Regions from separate parts of the Paenibacillus sp. J22P169 genome, predicted to be linked through region 1. Evidence: predicted binding sites of a transcription regulator. Region 1 holds the regulator's gene; each other region holds the start of a gene.
The links. Region 1 encodes LexA, which represses DNA repair genes until DNA is damaged. Its sites were predicted from a motif close to CGAACATATGTTCG; they were not measured.
Positions count from the first base shown of each region.

Region 2: a site for LexA is predicted at 2,098-2,111, ahead of AC58QG_RS22425 (YolD-like family protein). Genes of this name have one in related genera too.
Region 3: a site for LexA is predicted at 2,509-2,522, ahead of AC58QG_RS12735 (YhjD family protein). Genes of this name have one in related genera too.

Region 1 covers NZ_JCAUAO010000001.1:1,628,014-1,632,288, reverse strand. The annotation lists gene glnA (type I glutamate--ammonia ligase) at 1-130, shown strand, start outside; gene AC58QG_RS07715 (aminopeptidase) at 323-1,561, shown strand; gene lexA (transcriptional repressor LexA) at 1,631-2,248, opposite strand; gene AC58QG_RS07705 (LysM peptidoglycan-binding domain-containing protein) at 2,393-2,794, shown strand; gene AC58QG_RS07700 (DUF896 domain-containing protein) at 2,941-3,126, shown strand; gene AC58QG_RS07695 (HAD family hydrolase) at 3,166-3,957, shown strand; gene AC58QG_RS07690 (1,2-dihydroxy-3-keto-5-methylthiopentene dioxygenase) at 4,035-4,275, opposite strand, start outside.
Region 2 covers NZ_JCAUAO010000004.1:492,052-496,326, forward strand. The annotation lists gene AC58QG_RS22420 (APC family permease) at 1-1,596, shown strand, start outside; gene AC58QG_RS22425 (YolD-like family protein) at 2,129-2,377, shown strand; gene AC58QG_RS22430 (hypothetical protein) at 2,409-2,921, opposite strand; cyclic di-AMP (ydaO/yuaA leader) riboswitch at 3,270-3,440, shown strand; gene AC58QG_RS22435 (hypothetical protein) at 3,447-4,019, shown strand; gene AC58QG_RS22440 (hypothetical protein) at 4,216-4,275, shown strand, end outside.
Region 3 covers NZ_JCAUAO010000001.1:2,799,937-2,804,211, forward strand. The annotation lists gene AC58QG_RS12720 (hypothetical protein) at 55-243, shown strand; gene AC58QG_RS12725 (YolD-like family protein) at 499-852, opposite strand; gene AC58QG_RS12730 (DNA polymerase IV) at 849-2,120, opposite strand; gene AC58QG_RS12735 (YhjD family protein) at 2,121-2,489, opposite strand; gene AC58QG_RS12740 (ATP-dependent DNA ligase) at 2,954-3,814, shown strand.

The DNA.
Region 1 (4,275 bases):
TGATGTTGTTTGCGATACACTTGGGGAACATGCTCTAGCTCATTTCTATGAGTTGAAAGAAATTGAGTGGGACATGTACCGCACACAAGTTCACCAATGGGAAAGAGATCAGTATCTGTCTCTGTACTAGAATTAACGAAACCCTTGACGCTCTTGGCGTTGAGGGTTTTTCTCTTATGGAGCAGCCTATCATTGCCAATCCCTCATGGGGTACGGTATCATAGAGATGGGTTTTACTTGACAACTAGATACTACTTTAAGCTTATCAATCTCAATTATGTGAGTTGATGGGCTTTTTAACGCGAAGGAGACGAATTGAACTATGGACAATTTCAATAGTAATTTAGAAAAGTATGCAGAGTTAGTGATTCGAATTGGGGTCAATTTGAATAAAGGTCAGGATTTGTTGGTGGAAGCGCCAATTGAGACCCTTGACTTAACAAGGCTTATCGTGCAGAAGGCTTATGAAGCAGGTGCGAATTATGTGCACGTGCACTGGCAAGATGATGTCGTTACACGCAGTAAATTTGATCATGCGCAAGATGAGTCGATGGACTATTACCCAGAGTGGTACACGACGATGTTAGAACGTTTTGTGGAGAATGGCGGAGCGTTGTTGAACATTAAGGTGCCGAATCCGAATCTGTACGATGGTATTGATGCTAGTTTAATTTCGCGGGCATCGAAAGCGGCATCAACGGCGAGAGCAAAATATCAACACTATGTTAGAACGGGTGAGTTCAGCTGGTGTTTAATTAAAGCTCCTACAGAAGCTTGGGCGAATATGGTGTATGCGGATCTACCAGAAGAGCAACGAATTCCAGCGATGTGGGATGCTATTTTCACATTCAATCGTGTTTATGAAGAAGATCCCGTTGCGGCATGGCAGGCACATTTGGATACATTGAAGGCTACGCATAGCTTGTTGAATGAAAGAAGCTATAAAGCGCTGCGCTATAGAGCGACGGGAACGGATCTACGTGTTGAGTTGCCTGAAGGACATATTTGGCTGGGCGGGGATAATGAGAACGCTCGAGGCATCCGTTATGTAGCTAATATGCCGACAGAAGAAGTGTTTACCATTCCGAACCGAACAGGTGTTAGTGGTACGGTGGCGAGTACGATGCCGTTAAATATCAATGGGGCGTTGGTGGATCGGTTTTCATTTACGTTCGAAGCTGGAAAGGTTGTAGACTTCCAGGCAGAGGTGGGTTATGACCATTTGGCACGCCTATTGGATATGGATGAAGGTGCACGATATTTAGGAGAAGTAGCACTTGTGCCGTTTGATTCTCCGATTTCCAATATCAACCGTATTTTCTATAACACAGGCATTGACGAGAATGCTTCTTGCCATTTGGCATTAGGTAGTTGCTATCCGATCAATTTGAAGGAAGGTACTACGCTGTCCAATGCGGAATTGAAAGCTCGTGGAGGGAATAGCTCGTTGATACATGTGGATTTCATGATTGGGTCTGCGGAGCTTGAGATTGATGGGGAACTAGCCGATGGGACGATCGAGCCAATCTTTCGTGCGGGAAACTGGGTATTAGCGTTTTAAAGCTAAAAAGCAAGGAACTCAAGTGTTTGAACACTTTGAGTCCTTGCTTTTTTTGATGTTTCCGTGTTCTTACATATCCCGGAACAAGCCAATGACACGACCGAGAATTGTCACATTCTTCAATAGAATGGGTTGTAGGGCAGAGTTCTCCGGTTGAAGGCGAATATGATCCTTCTCCTTGTAGAAACGCTTAACAGTAGCTTCATCATCTTCCGTCATCGCGACGACGATATCACCGTTGTTCGCTGTTTGTTGTTGTTTAACAATGACATAATCGCCATTATGAATACCAGCTTCAATCATACTGTCACCCATAATGCTAAGCATGAACACATTGTTATCGCCAACCATGCTTGAAGGAAGTGGGAAATAGTCTTCGATATTCTCAGTAGCTGTAATCGGAACACCAGCTGTTACTTTACCAATGAGGGGAACACGAGCGACGGAGACTGCGAATTGGGATTCTGCACCATCAAGCCCTAGGATTTCGATTGCACGCGGTTTAGTAGGATCTCGACGAATCATGCCTTTTTTCTCAAGACGCTCCAAATGCCCATGTACAGTGGAACTGGATGCTAGTCCAACAGCTTCGCCGATTTCTCTAACGGAAGGCGGGTAGCCCTTATCTTTCACTTCGTTCTTAATGAATTCCATTATTGCTTGTTGACGCTGCGAAATTTTACTCATAAGATATCACTCCAATACTGGGAATCATTACCCAAAGTATAACATAGAACCCGAGTTCGTACAAACATAAGTTCGAGAAATGGTTGACTCAAACATGTGTTCGTGTTATTCTAATATCAGAACAAACGTTTGGGGGATGATTTTATGTATATGGCTTATTCGCAATCTAACGCAAGAACAACACTTCAAGGTACTGCTCAAGCATCCAAAGGGATGACGACTAAACGGGGTCATGCGAAACTACTACTTCGTTTCTTGCTGATAGCAGTAATACTTGGAACTGTATTTTCGTTCGGTGCGATCGTACAAGCCTATGCAGGTGATAGTACTGTTACAATGTCTACACCAACAGCATCCGTTCAACCATCGGCGCAAACTATCCAACACGAGAAGATTGTCATTCAAAGCGGTGATACACTATGGGAAATAGCAGATTCTCACAAAAAGCCTGGAGAGAACACACGTTCTTACATCGAGAAGTTGAAAGCATTTAATCATTTGTCGAGCAGTTCTTTGCAAGAGGGACAAGTTCTATTACTTCCTTAATGAGTACATTTCTAGCTACCTATATAGATGAATGTTCGAGCCATAGACACATTAGTGTCCATGGCTCTTTACGATGTATCCTTGACAATCACAATCTCTGATGGCAAAGTAGTACTCATATTGAAATTTTGACTGGGAGGATTACAATGAGTGACAGCATGGATAAAACGATTGAGCGTATCAATGAATTAGCTCGCAAAGCGAAGACAGTTGGCTTAACAGATGCAGAGCTGGATGAGCGCAACGAGTTGAGAAAGAAATATATTGATGCATTCAGAGGTAACCTGAAAGTCCAACTGGATTCCATTAAGTTTACTGACGAAGAGAATTAAGCCTACTCATAGATACTACATTCAAAGGGGAAATGAATGATGACGTTGAAAGCTGTGCTTTTTGATTTGGATGATACCCTGTTATGGGATGACCGAAGTGTAGAAGAAGCGTTTGCAGCAACCTGTGCAGCAGCGGCGAAGCAAGTTAACGTGAATCCGGAGGAATTAGAAGCATCTGTTCGTAAAGAAGCGAGAAGTTTATACGAATCCTTCGAGACGTTCCCATTTACCAAAATGATTGGGATTAACCCATTTGAAGGGCTATGGGCTAACTTCACACAAGGTGAGGACGAAAACTTCCGCAAATTAGAGAAGCTAGCACCTGGCTATCGCACAGAATCTTGGACTAGAGGGCTTGCAGCGCTTGGAATTGAAGATCGTGAGCTTGGGTACAAGCTAGGTGAATTATTTGCCGCTGAACGTCGCAGTCGTCCTTATGTATATGAAGAAACCTTCCGTGTGTTAGATGCCTTGAAAGGCAATTACAAACTTCTTCTATTAACAAACGGTTCACCAGATTTGCAAAAAGAGAAATTAGCAGGCGTTCCTGCCATTGCTCCTTACTTCGATCACATTGTTATTTCAGGTGAATTTGGACAAGGGAAGCCAGCTGCAGCAATTTTCAAATATGCACTGGGTCTGCTTGAGATTGATGCTGAGGAAGGGATCATGATAGGGGACAAGCTAACGACAGATATTTTGGGGTCGGGAAGCATTGGGATGCGTAACATTTGGATTAATCATCACGGGCTTCAAAGTGGCGAAGAAATCGTCCCTGCTTATGAAGTAACGCGTCTTCAAGAAATTTTACCGATTATTACGAACGGTTAGTACAATAGAAAGAAAGCCCAACAGCTATTCAAGACTTCGCGGTCTGATAGGCTGATGGGCTTTTTCATATGTGGCTATTAAGCTTTGATAAAGTCAGGATCATCGATGTTGTGAGCAATCCAACCATCTTTTTCGATGAAAAGGCGAACAGCTACGATCTCACGGTTTTCCATCAGAGTGAAGAAGTGATTCGTGTTCTCTGGAACGGAGATGACATCTCCTGGCTCAAGTTCAACATCGAAATAACCAAGTTCTTCGGATTTGATGATGAAAATCCCTTTACCAGAAACGATTGCACGAATCTCATCTTCAGTGTGC
Region 2 (4,275 bases), on a different contig from region 1:
ATATTGTCATATAGACAAATCATCTTTGCTTATCCGCATGGGGGAGGTGCCTATGTCGTTTCGAAAGAGAACCTAGGTATGAACGCTGGGTTGTTCGCAGGCGGGTCCTTATTGGTCGATTACATTTTGACTGTAGCGGTAAGTATTTCTGCAGGTACCGACGCGATAACATCAGCTTTCCCAAGCTTACATGCCTACACGGTCCCTATTGCATTAGCGCTGGTGTTCTTTATTACGATCCTCAATCTCCGCGGTATAACAGAGTCGGCGTCTATTCTAGCGTATCCCGTTTATTTGTTTGTGGTGGCATTGCTTATCCTCATTGGTGTTGGTTTGTACAAAATTGTTACTGGCCAAATCTCAGCCGATTTACATGCGCCATTGGGGACACCCGTAGCGGGAATATCACTATTCATATTGCTAAGAGCCTTCTCCTCAGGCAGCTCGGCTTTAACTGGGGTTGAGGCGATTTCCAATGCGATTCCTAACTTTAAGACTCCTGCCCCGAACAATGCTTCGAAAACTTTGATGGCTATGGGCCTTTTATTAGCCATTCTGTTCGCGGGCATTATCTACCTAGCGTACTACTACGGCATTGCGCCGCGCGAGAAGGAAACCGTCGTTTCCCAGATAGCGACTGTTACATTCGGTAAGAATCTGATGTATTATATCGTCCAAGGCACAACCGCGATGATCCTTGTTCTTGCAGCGAATACGGGGTATTCTGCGTTTCCCTTGTTGGCGGTTAATCTGGCCAAAGATAAATTTATTGCCAAAATGTTTACCATGCGCGGAGACAGATTGGGCTATTCGAACGGGATTATCTTCCTAGCCGTTACCTCCATGCTGTTAATTATTGTGTTCAAAGGGCAAACGGAGCAGCTCATCCCACTCTATGCCGTGGGGGTGTTTATCCCCTTTACACTGGCTCAGACAGGAATGTTGGTGAAGTGGATTCGGGAAAAGCCGAGAGGCTGGTTGCTCAAATTATCAGTAAATTTGGTTGGCGCATTCATGAGCTTTATCGTCATGATGATCTTCTTTATCACCAAATTTGGACAAGTGTGGAGTGTCCTCATTTTCCTCCCGCTCATTGTTTTTATTTTTCATCAAATTAAAAAACACTACGATGCGATCGCTGAACAATTGCGCCTCACTTCTTGTGAACCCGTCATCCCGATTGAAGGGAATGTCATGATCGTACCAGTTGCAGGCTTCACCAATGTGGTGGAGAATTCGTTGAACTATGCCAAATCACTTTCACCCGATCAAATTATTGCGGTGTATGTGGCTTTTGAACGAGACGATGAGAAAAAGTTTGAGGAGAAATGGCAGAAGTGGCAGCCCGATGTGCGTTTAGTCACGCTGCATTCCCATTATCGAAGTATTGTTCATCCGCTGACCAAATTCATTGATACGGTGGAACACAAGGCTTCGGAGTCTAAATTCCGGGTAACCGTGATCATCCCACAGTTTATACCCAAGAAAAATTGGCATAACATCCTGCACAATCAATCCAGCTTGCTGATAAGGGCCTTCCTGCTGTATAAGCGGAACTTGATTGTGACGACTGTGCCGTATCATTTGAAAAAGTAGGATGGGGTGGCTGCGGCTTGACGGGATAGTGAGTTTCAAAAGGGGAAACTCCTCCGGCATGTGAGTAAGTCGATTTTTTCGACTAACTGGGCACGGAATGCTCCTCCGGCACGTGAGTAAGTCGATTTTTTCGACTAAGTGGGTACGGAAAGCTGCTCCTCCGACCCGCGAGTTAGTCGATTTAGTCGACTAACTGGGCACGGAAAGCTCCTCCGGCACGTGAATTAGTCGATTTACTCGACTAACTCGGTACGGAAAGCTCTTCCGGCACGTGAGTTAGTCGATTTTATCGACTAATAGGGTACGGAAAGCTCCTCCGGCACGTGAGTTAGTCGATTTTATCGACTAATAGGGTACGGAAAGCTCCTCCGGCACGTGAGTTAGTCGATTTTTTCGACTAACTGGGCAGGGAATGCTCCTGCGGCACGGGAACCCAATGCTCAATAATTAATTATTTACGATTACTTTACCTCATGTGATATTAAGCGTATAATATTTTTACGAACTAATGTTCTTATGAGGGTGTGAGGGAATGAAATTTAACGTAAATCGACAGAATGAAAAATTAGCGAATGTAATTAGTGAAGCTCTTCAAGATCAGAAATTTATCATCTTGAGCATATATGATGACAAGGGTGACCGTCAGATTACCGGTTTAATAACTAAGCTTGATCAGGAATCTAGAAGAATAAAGGTATCTCATGAAGAGGGTATCGACTGGATTCCACTTGATGATCTACTTAGTGCAGAAATTGCTACATACAGGGAAAGCTTCATCTAACATTCTTTGTTATCTGAAGCTTTTTGTTATTTTAACGGCTTTTTTTCATTAAGATTTCCATCTGATGCTCTTCACTTACCCGTTTCATAAACCCACGAAGCTCTTCCTCTGTTTCACAGACGGCGGCATGTTCCAACCAAACAAAGAATTTCTTCTTCAGAACGGCAGAAACATGAAGGGGGTATGTCTCCCGCGATTTGATGATATACAATCCTGAGGCAACTTCATTCCAAGGTGATTTGAAAATCGTACGGATAGACAAGCGAGTCCGCTTCTCCCAATCCTGTTTCTTTTGCTTGTTTCTTATAGACTGATACATTCTCTTAATGATTTGATGATCAGATATTTCGGTCCATGTTGAAAATCCGGACAGGATAGCATCTTGTGTAATCTCGGACTTTTCTTTAGAAAACCAGTAACCAACAATGATAGGGAAATGATTTTCCTCTTCTAGCCATAAGACACCAAACCACTCGTAATGTAAATCAACCGGATTTAACAAATGAGGTGCTATCCCTAAATAATAACGGGGGGAGGAAGTCATGACAGTTCTCCTTTTTGACTTAGTCTCAGAGTCGGTAGTGAATGAATATATGTCATAATTGTATGTTTGAACCGTATAAAAAGGGGGTAAAGAATGAATAGCAAACGTATAAAAATAGAATAAAAATGTAAATCCGTTGGTTTTCTAAACGTCGTTGGAGCATAGGCCGGATTACAGCAAAATGGCAAAAACGGAAGTAAGTCGAAGCATTTCTATCGAAAATGCATGTGTTTTATAATTGGTCGCGCTTTCATAAACATCACCTACCACAGATTGCGAAATAAGTGCTTCCAGCGCATTTTACATCCATGAGCAAACGGCGTAACATTCGGTTCAGCAACAACACATAGATGCACAACGCTGAGTTCCCGCAAGGGAAACGGGGGAACCAACCGGAGCCGATCGTCATGTAGAATCGGTTCCTCGGGGTGAATCTAAAGCAAGCGCAGCTTGCCAAAGTAGGGCACTTCCAAGCCCGAATCCGACAGCTAACCTCGTAAGCGTATTGGGAGAGAACCACCTTCTTTGCGTGCCTTCCGCAGCGCGATTATTCTCGCTGCTCCGAAGCCCGTGAGTAGAGATTCTCTGCTCTTTGGCTTCTTTTTGTTGTTCACAATTGAGGAGAGTGAATCTATTATGTACCCCGAACCCCTGACGCTAGTAAGAGAATCAGATGCATGTACGAAGGAATGTCAAATTACCCGCATTGAATGTTTTCGATTTGATTGTGAATTATCCGATAAATTGCAGCCTGGGCATGGCACGAACTGTCATTGCGGTTTACTGACGATTTCAACGAATCTCGGAACATGTGGTTTAGGGCAATTCGTGATTCCATGCGGCAACCTTAAAGGGGATTTCGTTCAATGGGCGGCTGTTTTCCAGAAGCTCAAAGGTTTAACCCTTAAGGACGGTTTGCAGTACGTTCATCAGAAACAAGAGGCATGGGGAGAAGTAAGATCTCATTTAATGGCATCTGCACTAACGAATTTATCTGAAAAGCTAGAGAACTTATCAACTGCAAGTGAACAAGAACTACCATGCCTAACTGATCGCACTTATTTATTTGAGCATTCTGGCGCGTATATCTCTTTCTAAGAGAGAGCTTGATTCCAATTCAAAGAGCACCTTCAACCACTTGTAATTGCGTGGGGAGGTGCTCTTTTAATTTAACTAGGTTGGGCGACACGAGAATCCATATTTTTATACTTTTTTTATACGGATGCCATAGTTTCTTTACCCCCTTTTTATACAGATCGGCGTTACAATGATTCAGGCAAGGAGGACGGTGTGCATGCAAAGTGATTTTTTGCTGATAGCTGCGCCAACCAAAGCAGGCGTGGAGTTTATGAAA
Region 3 (4,275 bases), 1.2 Mb from region 1:
ATGTTCTGCTTTGTGATGAAACAAGTACTTACTTTTTATTATTGGAGGTTTACTATGAACAAGGTTCTAACAACAAATATTGAGCTCTTTACAGCTGCACTATCACAAACGTATGTGGTCGTTAGCAAAAACGATTTGCTCGAAAATGCAGGCATTATACGCGAGTATTGCGAAAATTATGTCAGAATCGGTGACTCTTGGTTCGCACGATCAATGTACCAATTCAACATTATACAGAGATAAATACCAAAGAAATAAGCAGCTAATTCCCTGAAAATCGCTTTACGCTCTTAGTTTTCTAGTAAGGCTTATTGTTTAAGTGAATGGGGATTTTTGTGTTTTTTACAGTAAATTGAACCCTTGTCCCAACTGAATATTAATTTACTTTTAAGAATTACAAAAAAGGGACACTCGCCAAATAGACGATATCCCTTTGGTTTGCATATAAGTGCCCAAGCTGACTACGTGCCCGCGCGCTGTTGTCTTTTCGTCACACTTTTAGTCTACATCAATCCACTCGTGACTAAATATAGCCTTTAATACATCCTTGTAGTTAATCCAGTCCCACTCATCAACTTCACGATCAATTCTAAATTCTCCTTGTTTACAGCGTGTCACAATGCCTGTAACGGTACGCATCTTATATTCACCGTATAAGGTGAGCTCCACCGACCTTTTGTACATTTGCGACTGACTTAACGTAGCTGAAATGTTTTGTACTTCTTGCTCATCGAGAACTAGCCTTTGGATACGATGCGATTCTTTCTGGCTTCCTATTGCTGACTCTTTATGTTGAGGAAGCATCATCCTACTAGATTCCCATAGACCATTCATTTCTAGTTTCTTACTCATCTATAGTGACCTCCAATTTTACTCGCTCTGTCTGTTGCAAGTCCTGCTTTCATAAGACTGGAAGCACGAACGATTGCTGTATTTCCAAATCGATCCTTTATGCCATCTACTACTCGATCAAGGTCACGTAATTTCTTTACATCTTCGAACAAATCAAGTTGAGTAACTTCTTCCACTGCAAGAGTTCCCAGTGTAACTCCTACCTTCCGTACGGGCAATCCGTTCCAATTGCGACGAAATATTTCACGTACAGAGTCGTAAACTTTCAACGTATGATTCGTATTCAGTGGCATCTTTCGTTGTTGACTGAAGCCAGTTGGAGAGTCATATGGCGAACACATACAGAAAACGTGAACTGTCCCGCTTGTAAAACCCTTCGATCTAGCATCGCGGCACACTTCTTCCGTTAATTCCAAAAGGACTATATCAACCTCTTCAACTGTCAAATAATCCCGAGGAAGCGTCATAGCGTGGCCGATCGATTTTGGTGCAATATCGAACGTTCCAGGCGTAACCGGACTATCGTCTAGTCCGTTTGCCGTTCTCCACATAACTTCCGCTTGAATATCCGATTGTTTCCCAAAACGTGCGCGGAATTTTTGTTTGAGTGTCGCCAGCGGAGTTTTAGCCACATGACCTATCGTGGTCATACCAAGTGCAACAAAATGACGCGTCATTCGTGAGCCAACTCCATACATCTTATCGATGGATAACGGCCAAAGGACTCGCTCAACATCATCTTTGCCTAGCGTAAAAATTCCACTAGCATTCTTCTTTGCAAAATTATCTGTTGCCTGCTTTGCAAGTATTTTAGTCGGTCCGATGCCTACTCGGATTCTTACGTTCATAGATGCAGCAACTTTCTGTTGAATCATTACTGCGAGCTCAGTTGGTGTACAGCCGAAATGTTTAAGCGAACCTGTCACGTCCAAGAACTGCTCATCAATTGAGAATATCTCAACTAGATCAGTATATTTTTCGTATATAGCTGTAATTGCGAGAGAGACATCAATATAACGCTGCATATGCGGGCGCATCACGATAGCATTTGGACACAGTTGCAACGCTTCACCAAGCCGTTGGGCCGTGGTAACTCCAAAGCTTTTTGCAATTGGACATGCCGCCAAAATAATCCCTGATCTTCTTGCGGGATCCCCAGCCACAACTACTGGCAGATTATCAAGTCCTGGATGAGTAGCCTTTTCAACGCTTGCATAAAATGACTGACAGTCTGATAGAAAAATTGTCCTCTCACATTTCTTGCTCATCTAAACGCGCCTCCGCATGTTCATCAGAGTAGTCATTAATTCTGCTTTAACTAAACTTCGTAGCATTGTGAAATAGTAGATGTATCCGCGGACTTTGTATTCTACATTAATACCGATAGCATTTGTGGTTGTGTTTAGCACTTTGATATCACGCTTTTTCATATTGTTCTTAATACTTTGTATTTGAGGGTAGATATCGCTCTCCACTTCTTTCAAATAAAAGAGAACATGGTTATATACGATTTTATCTTTATATATCTTCAGCTCCTCCATGTCCCTGGTTAACATATCGAGCAAAATGGGTAATAACGTATACTCTTTAATAATTTGAACATCCTCCGCATTCTCAACTCTTGATACAACACTCATCTTTTCACCACCATTATATAAAACATATGTTCGTATAAATTATTATATACCGAACACGTATTCGTTATGCAAGTACTAAAAATAAAAAAATCCCCACTGACCAATTACGGTCAATCAGGGATTTGCTATCTTTACTACTTCAACAAGTGGGGTTTTCTTCAATCAAAGACTAGTTACATCAATAAGCTCCGGAATGTGTCATTTAACGACAGCTTGTATTAATGCTATGCTAAGTTAATTACAAGGCTGCGAAGCCTAACTCGGAAATCATGACTCCGGGCTTATTCACCCCTGTGGTTCATCTTCCTTTAAGAGCGAAATATACTGGAAATGAGATAGCAGTTGCAATGCTCAAACAAACAAATGAACTAGGGATTACTATTTTTTTCATTTAACAAGACTCCTTAATTCCTCTAAATTCCATTAGTCACAGACTGCTCTAAGGTGTACCATTATTATGGGTGATGAAGAAAATGTTTATTCCTCCAATGCTTTTACAATACAGTAAAAACAACCTGGCATTTGATGACTCTGCCACTTTTGCCGAACTCAAGTGGGATGGCATAAGGTTGATTGTTTCTAATTTAGATGAACTAAATCTATATACAAAAAATACAAATGCAACAGCTAAATATCCAGAGCTACACAACCCGCCTATCCCGAAAGGGACCATACTAGATGGCGAAATTGTAGTACTTGATGAACAAGGTCGAGCCGATTTTGAAGCGTGTAACACAGGATTTCGATCCAGCAAGAGTAGAAAGCCAGTCGTATTTATGGCGTTTGATATCTTGTACCACCGCGGCGTAGATGTAACTAGTATGCCATTAGAACAACGAAAGCAGCTTCTTGAAGAGACTATGCAGGAAAGTGAAAACTACAGAATTGTACGGCCAATACAGGGCAGCACACAGGATTTCTTTAATATCGTATGTCAGCATGGGCTTGAAGGAATCGTGATAAAAAAGAAGGCTTCAAAGTATGAAACCGATTTACGATTATCGCGCTCAATTCGCTCGTGGTCATGGCAAAAGGTAATTAATTATCAAATAGCAGAAGTCTATATAACTGGATATAGCAAGAAGGAACATTCATGGCTACTTGGTTATCCCGACGGAGACAAGATTAGACCAATCGGTGCTTTGGAGTTGGGAATAACGCAGTCAGCTCGCCAATCCATGTGGCCAGTATTCCAGGCATACAAAAGTGGCGAGAGCAAAGATCACGTATTTGTCAAACCATTAGTTCGTTGTAAGGTAAAGTACCGGGACTGGTATAAATCAGGTTTAATGCGGTTGCCAGTCTTCGAGGAATTTATTGTTTAGGGGTTGAGGTCATGGAATACAAAGTAAAGCATAAGGTATCGGGCGAAGTTAAAACACTGAGTCATTTAGAGATTAATGACATGGTGTATAATGATGCTAAGCAGATAATTGTGTTTTTGATATAAGAATGGAAGCCTATATTTTACTTGATGATATTTATGAATAAAGTAATAATCAAAACCAAACAATTAAGCACAAAAAAGCCCTGGGGATGCTCCCTATGGGTTTATTCTTTTTGTTCGATAAAATTTATATCTTCATTTCATTCCTCGTTCTAAGCACCAACAGATGTAAAAATAAAATATTAGATTGATGTGTTGATCCCACACAACAAACTGCCAGAGTTCGTAAAATATTATTAGACTGACTCCAATAATAGAAACAGCGGCAGCCATGGACGAGAAAACAAAGTCCTGATACAACCATTAATTTCGCTTATTTATCTGAATAACATATTTTTT